DNA from 3 places in the Kitasatospora sp. NPDC052868 genome. Region 1 is predicted to be linked to each of the others. Evidence: riboswitches for the same ligand, from Rfam matches in the RefSeq annotation. Region 1 holds a riboswitch; each other region holds the start of a gene.
What was found. Region 1 has a riboswitch for thiamine pyrophosphate ahead of thiC (phosphomethylpyrimidine synthase ThiC). Riboswitches for the same ligand answer to the same signal wherever they lie in the genome.
Positions count from the first base shown of each region.

Region 2: linked by a shared signal. The riboswitch ahead of thiO (glycine oxidase ThiO) and the one ahead of thiC (phosphomethylpyrimidine synthase ThiC) in region 1 are both predicted to bind thiamine pyrophosphate.
Region 3: linked by a shared signal. The riboswitch ahead of ACIGZJ_RS09415 (purine-cytosine permease family protein) and the one ahead of thiC (phosphomethylpyrimidine synthase ThiC) in region 1 are both predicted to bind thiamine pyrophosphate.

Region 1 covers NZ_JBITZW010000014.1:124,650-127,916, reverse strand. The annotation lists gene ACIGZJ_RS23930 (SPFH domain-containing protein) at 1-996, opposite strand, end outside; gene ACIGZJ_RS23925 (hypothetical protein) at 1,203-1,409, opposite strand; TPP riboswitch at 1,506-1,640, shown strand; gene thiC (phosphomethylpyrimidine synthase ThiC) at 1,636-3,267, shown strand, end outside.
Region 2 covers NZ_JBITZW010000001.1:460,152-463,418, reverse strand. The annotation lists gene thiE (thiamine phosphate synthase) at 1-26, opposite strand, end outside; gene ACIGZJ_RS02070 (Rv2175c family DNA-binding protein) at 26-391, opposite strand; gene ACIGZJ_RS02065 (NAD(P)/FAD-dependent oxidoreductase) at 444-1,640, opposite strand; TPP riboswitch at 1,761-1,873, shown strand; gene thiO (glycine oxidase ThiO) at 1,906-3,036, shown strand; gene thiS (sulfur carrier protein ThiS) at 3,033-3,242, shown strand; gene ACIGZJ_RS02050 (thiazole synthase) at 3,246-3,267, shown strand, end outside.
Region 3 covers NZ_JBITZW010000004.1:183,561-186,827, forward strand. The annotation lists gene ACIGZJ_RS09410 (glycerophosphodiester phosphodiesterase family protein) at 1-583, opposite strand, end outside; gene ACIGZJ_RS09415 (purine-cytosine permease family protein) at 667-2,007, opposite strand; TPP riboswitch at 2,141-2,289, opposite strand; gene ACIGZJ_RS09420 (S1C family serine protease) at 2,623-3,267, shown strand, end outside.

The sequences.
Region 1 (3,267 bases):
CACCCGGTTCGCCTCGGCGGCCGCCTTGAGCTCGGTCTCCTTGGCCTGCGCCTGCGCGGCCGAGATCCGGGCGTCGCGGTCGGCCTCGGCCTTGGTGCGGGTCTCGTACGCACGGGCGTCGGCCGGCTTGCGGACGTCCGCCTGGAGCTGCTGCTCCTTGCGGTGCGCCTCCAGCTCGGCGACCTTGGTCTCCTGGACCACGACCTCCTGCCGGGAGGCGGCCTGGGCAAGCGGTCCGGCCTGCATCGCGCGGGCGGTCGCCGTCTCCAGCTCGGCCTGGTAACCGGCCTGCTGGATACCGCTGTTGCGGGTCGCCTCGGCCTTGCGGGCGAAGGCCTCCTGCTCGGCCTCGGTGGCCTGGCGGTCCGCCTCGGCCTGGGCGATGCGGGCGTCCCGCATGACGGCGGCGGCGTGCGGGGCGGCCAGGTTCTGGATGTACCCGGTCGGGTCGATGATCTCCTGGATCTGCAGCGAGTCGATGATCAGGCCGAGCTTCTCCATCTCGGAGCCCGACGCGGCCCTGGTCTCCCCGGTCAGCCGCTCGCGGTCGCGGATCATGTCCTCGACCGTCAACCCGCCGACGATGGACCGCAGATGACCGGCGAAGACGTTGTGGACCCGGTGGCCCATCATCTCCTGCTGGTCGAGGAAGCGGCGGGCCGCGTTGGCGATCGACACGGTGTCGTCGCCCACCTTGAAGATCACAACTCCCTTGACGTGGACCGGGATTCCCTGCGACGTCACGCACTCGACGTCCAGGTCCGCCTCGTTCAGGTCGAGGGAGAGCTTGCGCACCACCTGCACGCCCGGGGTGACGAGCGTGCCCCGGCCGGTGACGATCCGGAAGCCCAGGCCCTCGCCGACACCCTCGGTGCGGTGCCTGGAACCGGAGATGATCAGGGCCTCGTTGGGCTCGGCGACCCGCCACATCAGCTTGAAGAGAACGATCAGGATGACGATGGAGGCGACGACCGCCCCCGCGATGCCGATCAGCATCGGCGAATTCCCCCTTCAGGGCACACCGGTTCCGTGGCTGCGCTCTGTTGCAGGATGGCGCGGAACGCGGTGGCAGCAGGGATTCTGCGCCTCTTGTCGATCAGTGGGAAGGACTTTTCGTCCCGACTTCGCACCAGGGCCGTCAAGACCGCGTCAAGACCCCGTCAGGACGGTGGCAGGCGGGTTGTCGAAAGGGCGCCGCGGCGTCAGCCCAGCGCGTGCGCGACGTAGACCGTGCGCGGCGGCTGGTACTCCACCACGACCACCGGTGTGCCGGGCGCCAGCACCTCGCCGGGCACGGCCGGGTACGCGAGGAACGCCTCCGTGCCCTGCCGTTCGCGGACGTGCAGCAGCACCTCGCCGACCAGACCCGGACCGATCCTCCCGGTCACCCGACCGGTCGCCCCCACCATGCCGCCAGTGTGCCAGCCCTTCCCACTGGCTGGAAGCCGTCTGGACCAGCGGCGATCCGCTCGCTACGGTGTTGGACGTCATGCGCAGGCAACACCGTCTGCGGACACGGGAGCTCGGAGCACCGGGCTGAGAGGGCGCTGAACGGCACGTCGGTGTACGTGCCAACCGCTGCGTCGACCGCAGGAACCTGACCGGGTAATGCCGGCGTAGGGAGTAGTAGGTCTGATGACCGCATTTGATGTACAGCCGCAGTCTGCCCGGACGTCCGCCGCCGGCAGCACCGCCAGCAGCACCTCCACCGGCTACCCGACCCCGGCCTGGCGCAAGGCCTACCGCGAGGGCTCCCGCCCCGACCTCGCCGTCCCGTACCGCGAGGTCGTGCTCACCAACGGCCGGACCGTCCCCCTGTACGACACCTCCGGGCCCTACACCGATCCGGCGTACGAACCCGACGTGCGGCGCGGCCTGCCCGCCCTGCGCGACTCCTGGATCCGCCAGCGCGGCGACGTCGAGGAGTACGACGGCCGCGAGGCCCGCCCCGAGGACGACGGGATCAAGCACACCTCGCCGCGCGGCGGGAACCTGAAGAACCTGGACGCCGTCTTCCCCGGCCGGCCGCGCCGCCCGCTGCGGGGACGCGGCGGGGCGGCCGTCACCCAGCTCGCGTACGCCAAGCGCGGCATCGTGACGCCGGAGATGGAGTTCGTGGCCCTGCGCGAGGGCCTGGAGCCGGAGTACGTCCGTGCCGAGGTGGCCCGCGGCCGGGCCGTCATCCCGGTCAACGTGAACCACCCCGAGGTGGAGCCGGCGATCATCGGCACCAACTTCCTGGTGAAGATCAACGCCAACATCGGCAACTCCGCGGTCACCTCCTCGATCGAGGAGGAGGTGGAGAAGATGACCTGGGCCACCCGCTGGGGCGCCGACACCGTCATGGACCTCTCCACCGGCCGCAACATCCACACCACCCGTGAGTGGATCCTGCGCAACTCCCCGGTGCCGATCGGCACCGTGCCGCTCTACCAGGCGCTGGAGAAGGTCGACGGCCGGGCCGAGGAGCTGAGCTGGGAGGTCTACCGCGACACCGTCATCGAGCAGTGCGAGCAGGGCGTCGACTACATGACCGTCCACGCCGGCGTGCTGCTGCGGTACGTGCCGCTGACGGCCCGTCGCAAGACCGGCATCGTCTCGCGCGGCGGCTCGATCATGGCCGCCTGGTGCCTGGCGCACCACCAGGAGAACTTCCTCTACACCAACTTCGAGGAGCTCTGCGACATCCTCGCCGCCTACGACGTCACCTTCTCGCTCGGTGACGGCCTGCGTCCGGGGTCGATCGCGGACGCCAACGACGAGGCGCAGTTCGCCGAGCTGCAGACCCTGGGCGAGCTGGGCCGGATCGCCCGCGAGCGCGACGTCCAGGTGATGATCGAGGGCCCGGGCCACGTCCCGATGCACAAGATCAAGGAGAACATGGACCTCCAGAAGGAGATCTGTGACGAGGCGCCGTTCTACACCCTGGGCCCGCTCACCACGGACGTCGCCCCCGGCTACGACCACATCACCTCGGGTATCGGCGCCGCGATGATCGCCTGGTGGGGCACCGCGATGCTCTGCTACGTCACGCCCAAGGAGCACCTGGGCCTGCCCAACCGGGACGACGTGAAGACCGGCGTCATCACCTACAAGATCGCCGCCCACGCCGCCGACCTGGCCAAGGGCCACCCCGGCGCCCAGGAGTGGGACGACGCGCTCTCCGACGCCCGCTTCGAGTTCCGCTGGGAGGACCAGTTCAACCTGGCCCTCGACCCGGAGACCGCGCGCTCCTTCCACGACGAGACCCTCCCCGCGGAGCCCGCC
Region 2 (3,267 bases), on a different contig from region 1:
CGCCGGCGCAGGGTGTCCGCCGCCATCAGATCAGCATCGCCTGGGCGCGGCGCTTCACCTCGGTGCCGCGGTTCTCCTGCAGCGCCTGGATCGGGCTGCCGGGCAGCGACGGGTCCTCGGTGAAGAGCCACTCCAGGATCTCCACGTCGTTGTACCCGCAGTCGCGCAGCACCGTCAGGGTGCCGGACAGGTGCTTGACCAGCCCGGCGCCGTCGATGAACGCGGCCGGCACCTGGAGCGACTTGTTGGGGCCGCGCCGGACGGCGATCAGGCCGCCGCTCTTGACCAGGTCGCGCACCTCGGTGACCCGGACCCCCCACTGCTCCGAGATGTCGGGCAGGTACATCCACTCGGTGACCAGGGATTCAATCTTGCTTTCGATCTCACTCACGCCACCAGACTGCCACCTCCGCGGCCCGCCGCGCACCAAACGGCCGTCCGCACTACCCCGCGACGGCCGACTTCAGCGGTACGGCGGGGTCCGCCGCGCGGGCCGCGTCCAGTGCCGTGCCGCGCTCGATCAGCCGCCGCCCCTGGGTCAGGTCGCGCGGGCGGTCCACCGTGAGCAGGGCGCGCAGCACGCCGTCGCGCAGCCAGAGCACCGCCCAGGTCGGGTCCTGCGGGGAGCCGCGGCGGACGATCTCGTCGCCCTCGCCGTGCTGTCCGGCGTACTGCACCATCCGGCCGAACTGCTCCGACCAGAAGTACGGCACCGGGTCGTACGGCGCGTCCGAGCCGAGCACGGAGGCGGCCGCCGCCTCGCCGGACTGCAGCGCGTGGTCCCAGTGCCGGACGGCCAGCCGGGCGCCGGAGCGCGCCGACGGGTAGCTGACGCAGTCCCCCGCGGCGAAGACCCCGGGCAGGCCGGTGCGCAGCCGCTCGTCCACCAGGACGGCGCCTGCGGCGTCCAGTGCGACCCCGGAGCCGGCCAGCCAGCCGGTCGCCGGGCGGGCCCCGATCCCGACCACGACCTCGTCGGCGGGCAGGTGCGAGCCGTCCTCCAGCAGGACCGCGCCGGGCTCCACGGCCGCGACGCCGACGCCGCAGCGCAGCCCGACCCCGGCCTCGGCGTACCAGGCGGCCATCGCCCGGCCGATCTCGACGGGCAGCGCGGCGGGCACCGGCGCCGGGCCCGTCTCGACCACGGTGACCTCGCAGCCGGCCGTCCGGGCGGCGGTGGCCACCTCGGCGCCGATCCAGCCCGCCCCGACCAGCACCAGGCGCAGGCCGGGCCGGAGCAGGGCGCGCAGCGCCAGCGCGTCGTCCAGGGTGTGCAGCAGATGGGCTCGCTCGGCGCCGGGCAGGGCGCGCGGGGCGGCCCCGGTGGCGATCACCAGGGCGTCGTACGGCAGATCGCCGCCGTCGGTGTGCAGCGTGCCGGGGGTGAGGCCGGTGGCGCGGCGGCCGGTGAGCAGCTCGACGCCCAGGTGTGGGAGGTCGATGTCGAGGGTGGTGGCGTCGGCCTTGCCGAGCAGCACCTCCTTGGAGAGCGGCGGCCGGTCGTACGGCGCGTGCGCCTCCTCGCCGACCAGGGTGATCCGCCCCTGCCAGCCGCCCCGCCGCAGCCCCGCGGCGCACTGCGCCCCGGCCAGCCCGGCGCCGACGACAACCACCCGATCCGTCCCGCTCAGCTCTCCCACGCCGTCACTGTACTCAGCCGTCCCGGACGCCCGGGCGGGCCCCCGGACGGGCCCGGGGTGCGGGCGCCGTCCACCGTTCGTACGCGCCTTCGGTGGCGGCAACCCCCGGAGTTAAGGTGGGGGCACCATCACGGGAGCCCGGCGAACCGGGCTGAGAGGCGGGCTGGCACGGCCCGCGACCGTCCGAACCTGATCCGGGTCATTCCGGCGAAGGGAGAGCGCGACCTTGACACGCTCGGCTCCGGGTACCCACGCCGACGTCCTGATGATCGGCGGGGGCGTCATCGGCCTCGCCGTCGCCTGGCGGGCGGCACAGCGCGGACTGCGCAGGATCGTCGTGGTCGACCCGCACCCCGGCGGCGGCGCCGCCCGGGTCGCGGCGGGCATGCTCGCACCGGTCACCGAACTCCAGTACGGCGAGGAGCCGCTGCTGCGCCTCGGGATGGCCTCCAACGAGCGGTACGCCGCCTTCGCGGCCGAGCTCACCGAGGCGAGCGGCGGCGAGGACACCGGTTACCGCCGGTGCGGCACCATCGCCGTCGCCCTCGACTCCGACGACCGCGAGGAGCTCCGCGAGCTGCACGCCTTCCACCGGCGGCTCGGCCTGGACTCGCACTGGCTGACCGGCCGCGAGGCCCGCAGGCTCGAACCCATGCTGGCCCCCGGGGTCCGCGGCGGCCTGCACGTCACCGACGACCACCAGGTGGACGGCCGCCGGCTGCTGACGGCGCTGCTGCGGGCCGGCGAGGCCGCGGGCGTCGCCGTCCACCGTGCCGAGGCGGTCGAGCTGCTGGTCGAGGGCGACCGGGCGGTCGGTGCCCGGCTGAGCACCGGCGAGACGGTGACCGCCGACCGGACGGTGCTCGCCGCCGGCCCCCACAGCCATCTGCTGCCCGGTCTGCCCGAGGGCGTGCTGCCCGCGATCCGCCCGGTCAAGGGCCAGATCCTGCGGCTGCGCGTCCCCGCGCCCTACCGCCCGTTCCTCTCCCGCAACGTCCGCGCGGTGGTCCGCGGCCAACACCTCTACCTGGTGCCGCGCGAGGACGGCGAGCTGGTGATCGGCGCGACCAGCGAGGAGCAGGGCTACGACACCACCGTCACCGCCGGCGGGGTGTACGAGCTGCTGCGCGACGCCCACGAGCTGGTGCCCGGCATCACCGAGCTGCCGCTGGTGGAGACCTCCGCCGGCCTGCGCCCGGGCTCGCCGGACAACGCGCCGCTGATCGGTCCGACCGCACTGCCCGGCCTGGTCGCCGCCACCGGGCACTACCGCAACGGCGTCCTGCTCACCCCGGTGACGGCCGACCTGGTCGCCGAGTACCTGGCCACCGGCACGATGCCCGAGCTCGCCGAACCGTTCTCCCCCACCCGCTTCACCACGAAGGTCCCCGCATGAGCGAGATCGAACTCACCGTCAACGGCGAGCCCCGCCAGGTGCCCGCCGCGACCACCCTCGCCGAGGTGGTGGCCGCCCTCAGCCAGGCCAACTCCGGCGTCGCCGCCGCACTCAACGAAGCCGTGGTGCCCCGTGGTTCGTGGCCGATCACGCAGCTCTCGGCGGGCGACCGGGTCGAGATCCTCACCGCCGTCCAGGGGGGCTGAGCGATGACCGGCACCCGCCTCGGCA
Region 3 (3,267 bases), on a different contig from region 1:
GCGTGCTCTCGAACAGGAACACCCGTGGGTACTGCGGCGCGGCGGCGGCCACCCGGCCGAGCGCCAGCGCGGAGAAGCTCATGATGCGGGCCTGCGGGCGGTCGCCGTCCGGGGTGCCGGTGATCTTGAACCGGTCCAGCATCCGCAGCAGCTCGGCCTCCACCCGGCCCCGGAAGCGGACCGGGTGCTTGGTCTCGATCGCCAGGTCCACCGGGCGCCCGCAGTCCGCGACCAGCTCCAGCAGGCTCTCCAGCCGCAGCACGCTCCGCAGCTCCGGGTCCGCGCTCGGCACGCCCGTCTTCCAGGCGCCGAAGTCGTGCGCCTCCAGCTGTGCCAGCGTCATCGCGGAGACCGTGCCCCGCCCGTCCGAGACCCGGCCGATCCGGCGGTCGTGCACGCACACCAGCTGCCCGTCGGCGGTCACCCGGACATCGCACTCGACGGCGTCGGCGCCCTCGTCGAGCGCCCGGCGGTAGGCGGCGAGGGTGTGCTCGGGCAGCGCGTGCGAGGAGCCGCGGTGGGCGATCACCTGGACGGGCGGCCCGGTGCGCGCCGTCGCGGGGGAGAGGTCAGGGCTGGTCACGCGTCCACGATAGGCGCCGGAGGTGACGCGAAAGCGAAGACGGCCCCAACCTGCGGGGCCGTCTTCGGGTGCGGGCGCGGTGGTCAGCGCCGGCCGCGGGTCAGCGGGGTGAGCGCCAGGGTGGCCAGGGCGGGCACCAGGAAGCCGAACAGCGAGGCCGAGGTCCACTCCTGCGGCGTGAAGTGCAGCGCCTCCTGGACGGACGTCCAGAAGTCCGTCCACCAGCCGGCGATCGCGGTCGGTGCGATCAGCTGGTAGACCGCGAAGCCGAGCGCCCACGGCAGCAGCATCAGCCAGCGGGAGGGCGCGTCGTCGGCGAGGTTCCAGCCGCGCCGGCCGGCGCCGAGGAAGTAGTCCACCGCCAGCACCGCGAACATCGGCACGAACACCGAGCCGATCAGGCCCAGGAAGGCGTAGTACGAGTCGGCGAACTCGGTGATCTGCAGGGCCAGCACGGTGATCAGCAGGCCGGTGCCGCCGGTCAGCACCCGGCGGTCGACCTTCGGCAGCAGGTTGTGGACCGACATCGCCGTCGAGTACACGTTGGCGAAGGACTGGTCGGTCTCGCGCAGCACCAGCACCAGCAGGAACGCCCAGCCGGCCCAGACCCCCAGGAAGGAGTCGAAGATCCGGGTCGCGTCGCCGCCGGACTGCAGCAGCGCGAAGAGGCCGAGCACGTAGCACCAGATCTGGGCGACGGTGTAGCCGGAGAAGCTGCCCCAGAACGCGGCGCGCGGGGTGCGCGAGTGCCGGGTGTAGTCGGCGGCCAGCGGCACGAAGGAGATCGAGACGGCGATCATCGCGTCGGTGGCCTTCAGGAAGCCGTGCCAGTTGCCCGCGCCCGGGTCGGGCACGCCCTGGCGGCCGAGCTGGACGGTGAAGTACACCATCGCGACCGCCACCGCCGCGGCCACGAAGCGGCGCAGCACGGCGATCGCCCCCAGCGGCCAGATGGTCAGCGCGGTGGTCACGGCGCCCGCCAGTACGACGAAGACCCAGCGGTAGCCCTCGGTGTGGGCGACGGTCTGCGCGCCCATCGCGATCACCAGCAGCTCGTACACGCCCCAGCCGATGCACTGGACGATGTTCAGCACCGTCGGCACGTACGACAGGCGGGTCCCGAACAGTCCGCGCAGGTTGGCCATCGCGGGTGCGCCGGTGCGGGCGCCGATCAGCGCGGCGACGCCGAGCATCGCGGTGCCGACCACGGTGCCGGCCACGATCGCGGTCACGGCGGCGGCCAGGGAAAGCTCGCTGCCCGGGGCGCCCAGCACGGTGGCGGCGGTGGTGAAGCCGATCAGGCTGACGCCGAGGTTCATCCAGAGCGCGAAGTGGTCCCGGAAGCGGAGCGTGCGCGGCGGCTCGGTGTCCAGCACCAGCGGGGCCTCGACCCGGCCCGCGGCCTGCTCGGGCCGGTCCAGCACCGAGGTCGCGGTCGCGGCGGGTGCGCCGGCCGTGGAACCGGGTGCGCGGCCGTCTGCGTCCGAGTGAACGGTCGTGGACGGTTCGGGGAAACCCTTGGACGCGGACGCGCCCGAAGAAGAGGATGGCGAAGCAGGCGGCATGGCCGATACTCCCTACGCCGGCATTACCCGGACAGGTTCCGGCGGTCTGCGCCCCCTCGACGATCCGGCCACGGATCCCGTGACGTACCGTCGACCAGCGCACTCTCAGCCTGGTCGGTCCAAGCTCCCGCGTGTCAGTTTGGAGCGACAGGCTAACCGGCGGGGCGGTGAACGCCAAGGCCAGGCGGCCTGCGGTCCGCATCGCGGGACGTCAGGGGTGTCCGTCGTGGACGGAGTGAACGGTGCGCCGGGGGGTACACCGGTCCGCCGTGCCGGGGGTGTCCGGCCGGTCCGTCCGGCGGGTTCGTCCGGTGGGTCCGGCAGGTTCGCCGGGCCGGTCCGCCTGGTTCGCCGTGCCGGTTTGTCTGGCCGGGCTAAGGATTCTTATGAGTTCTTCAGAGGGGTCCTTACGGCAATCGAATCGGGTGTGCGAAAAACTATGGTTCTTGGTCCTGTCAGCTATGGAGGTCGTCCGTGAGCACCGAGCGCGAGGTTGGGTCCACCGGGCCGCAGGGGGAGCAGCCCTCCGGCGGCCAGGGGGTGGTGGGCCCCGCTCATGACGGTCCGGCCCAGCAGGCCGCGCCTGCCGCCCCCGCCCCGGCGGCCGCTCCCGAGGCCCCCGCCACCGGTGGCTTCACGCCGACGCTGGCGTTCGGCAAGCTCAGCGCCCCGGAGCCGGTCGAGCCCCCGGTCGCCCCGGCGGCCCCTGCGGCCCCGGTCGGGTCCGGGTACATCGACGCGCCGCCGCCCGTCCTGCCGCCGGCCCCGGTCGCACCCGTCGCCGCGGCGCCGGTCGCCCCGGTGGCGCCCGCCGCGCCCGCGGTGCACGAGACCAACCCGTACGCGACGCCCGGAGCCCCGCACGCCGCCGCCCCGCACGCCGCCGCCCCGCACGACCCGTACGGCCCCCCGCCGGTCCCCGGTGCGCCGGCCGCCCCGGGAGTGCCCGGGGCGCACCCCCAGCACCCCTTCGGCGCGGGCCAGCCGCTCGGCGGCTGGGGCCTGCACGACGCCACGGCCGGCGGCGCGGCCGGTGCCGGTACGCCCGGCGGCCCCGGCTACCCGGGCGGCCCGCTCGGCTACCCGGCCGACTACCCCGGTGCGCCCGGCCCCGGCGGC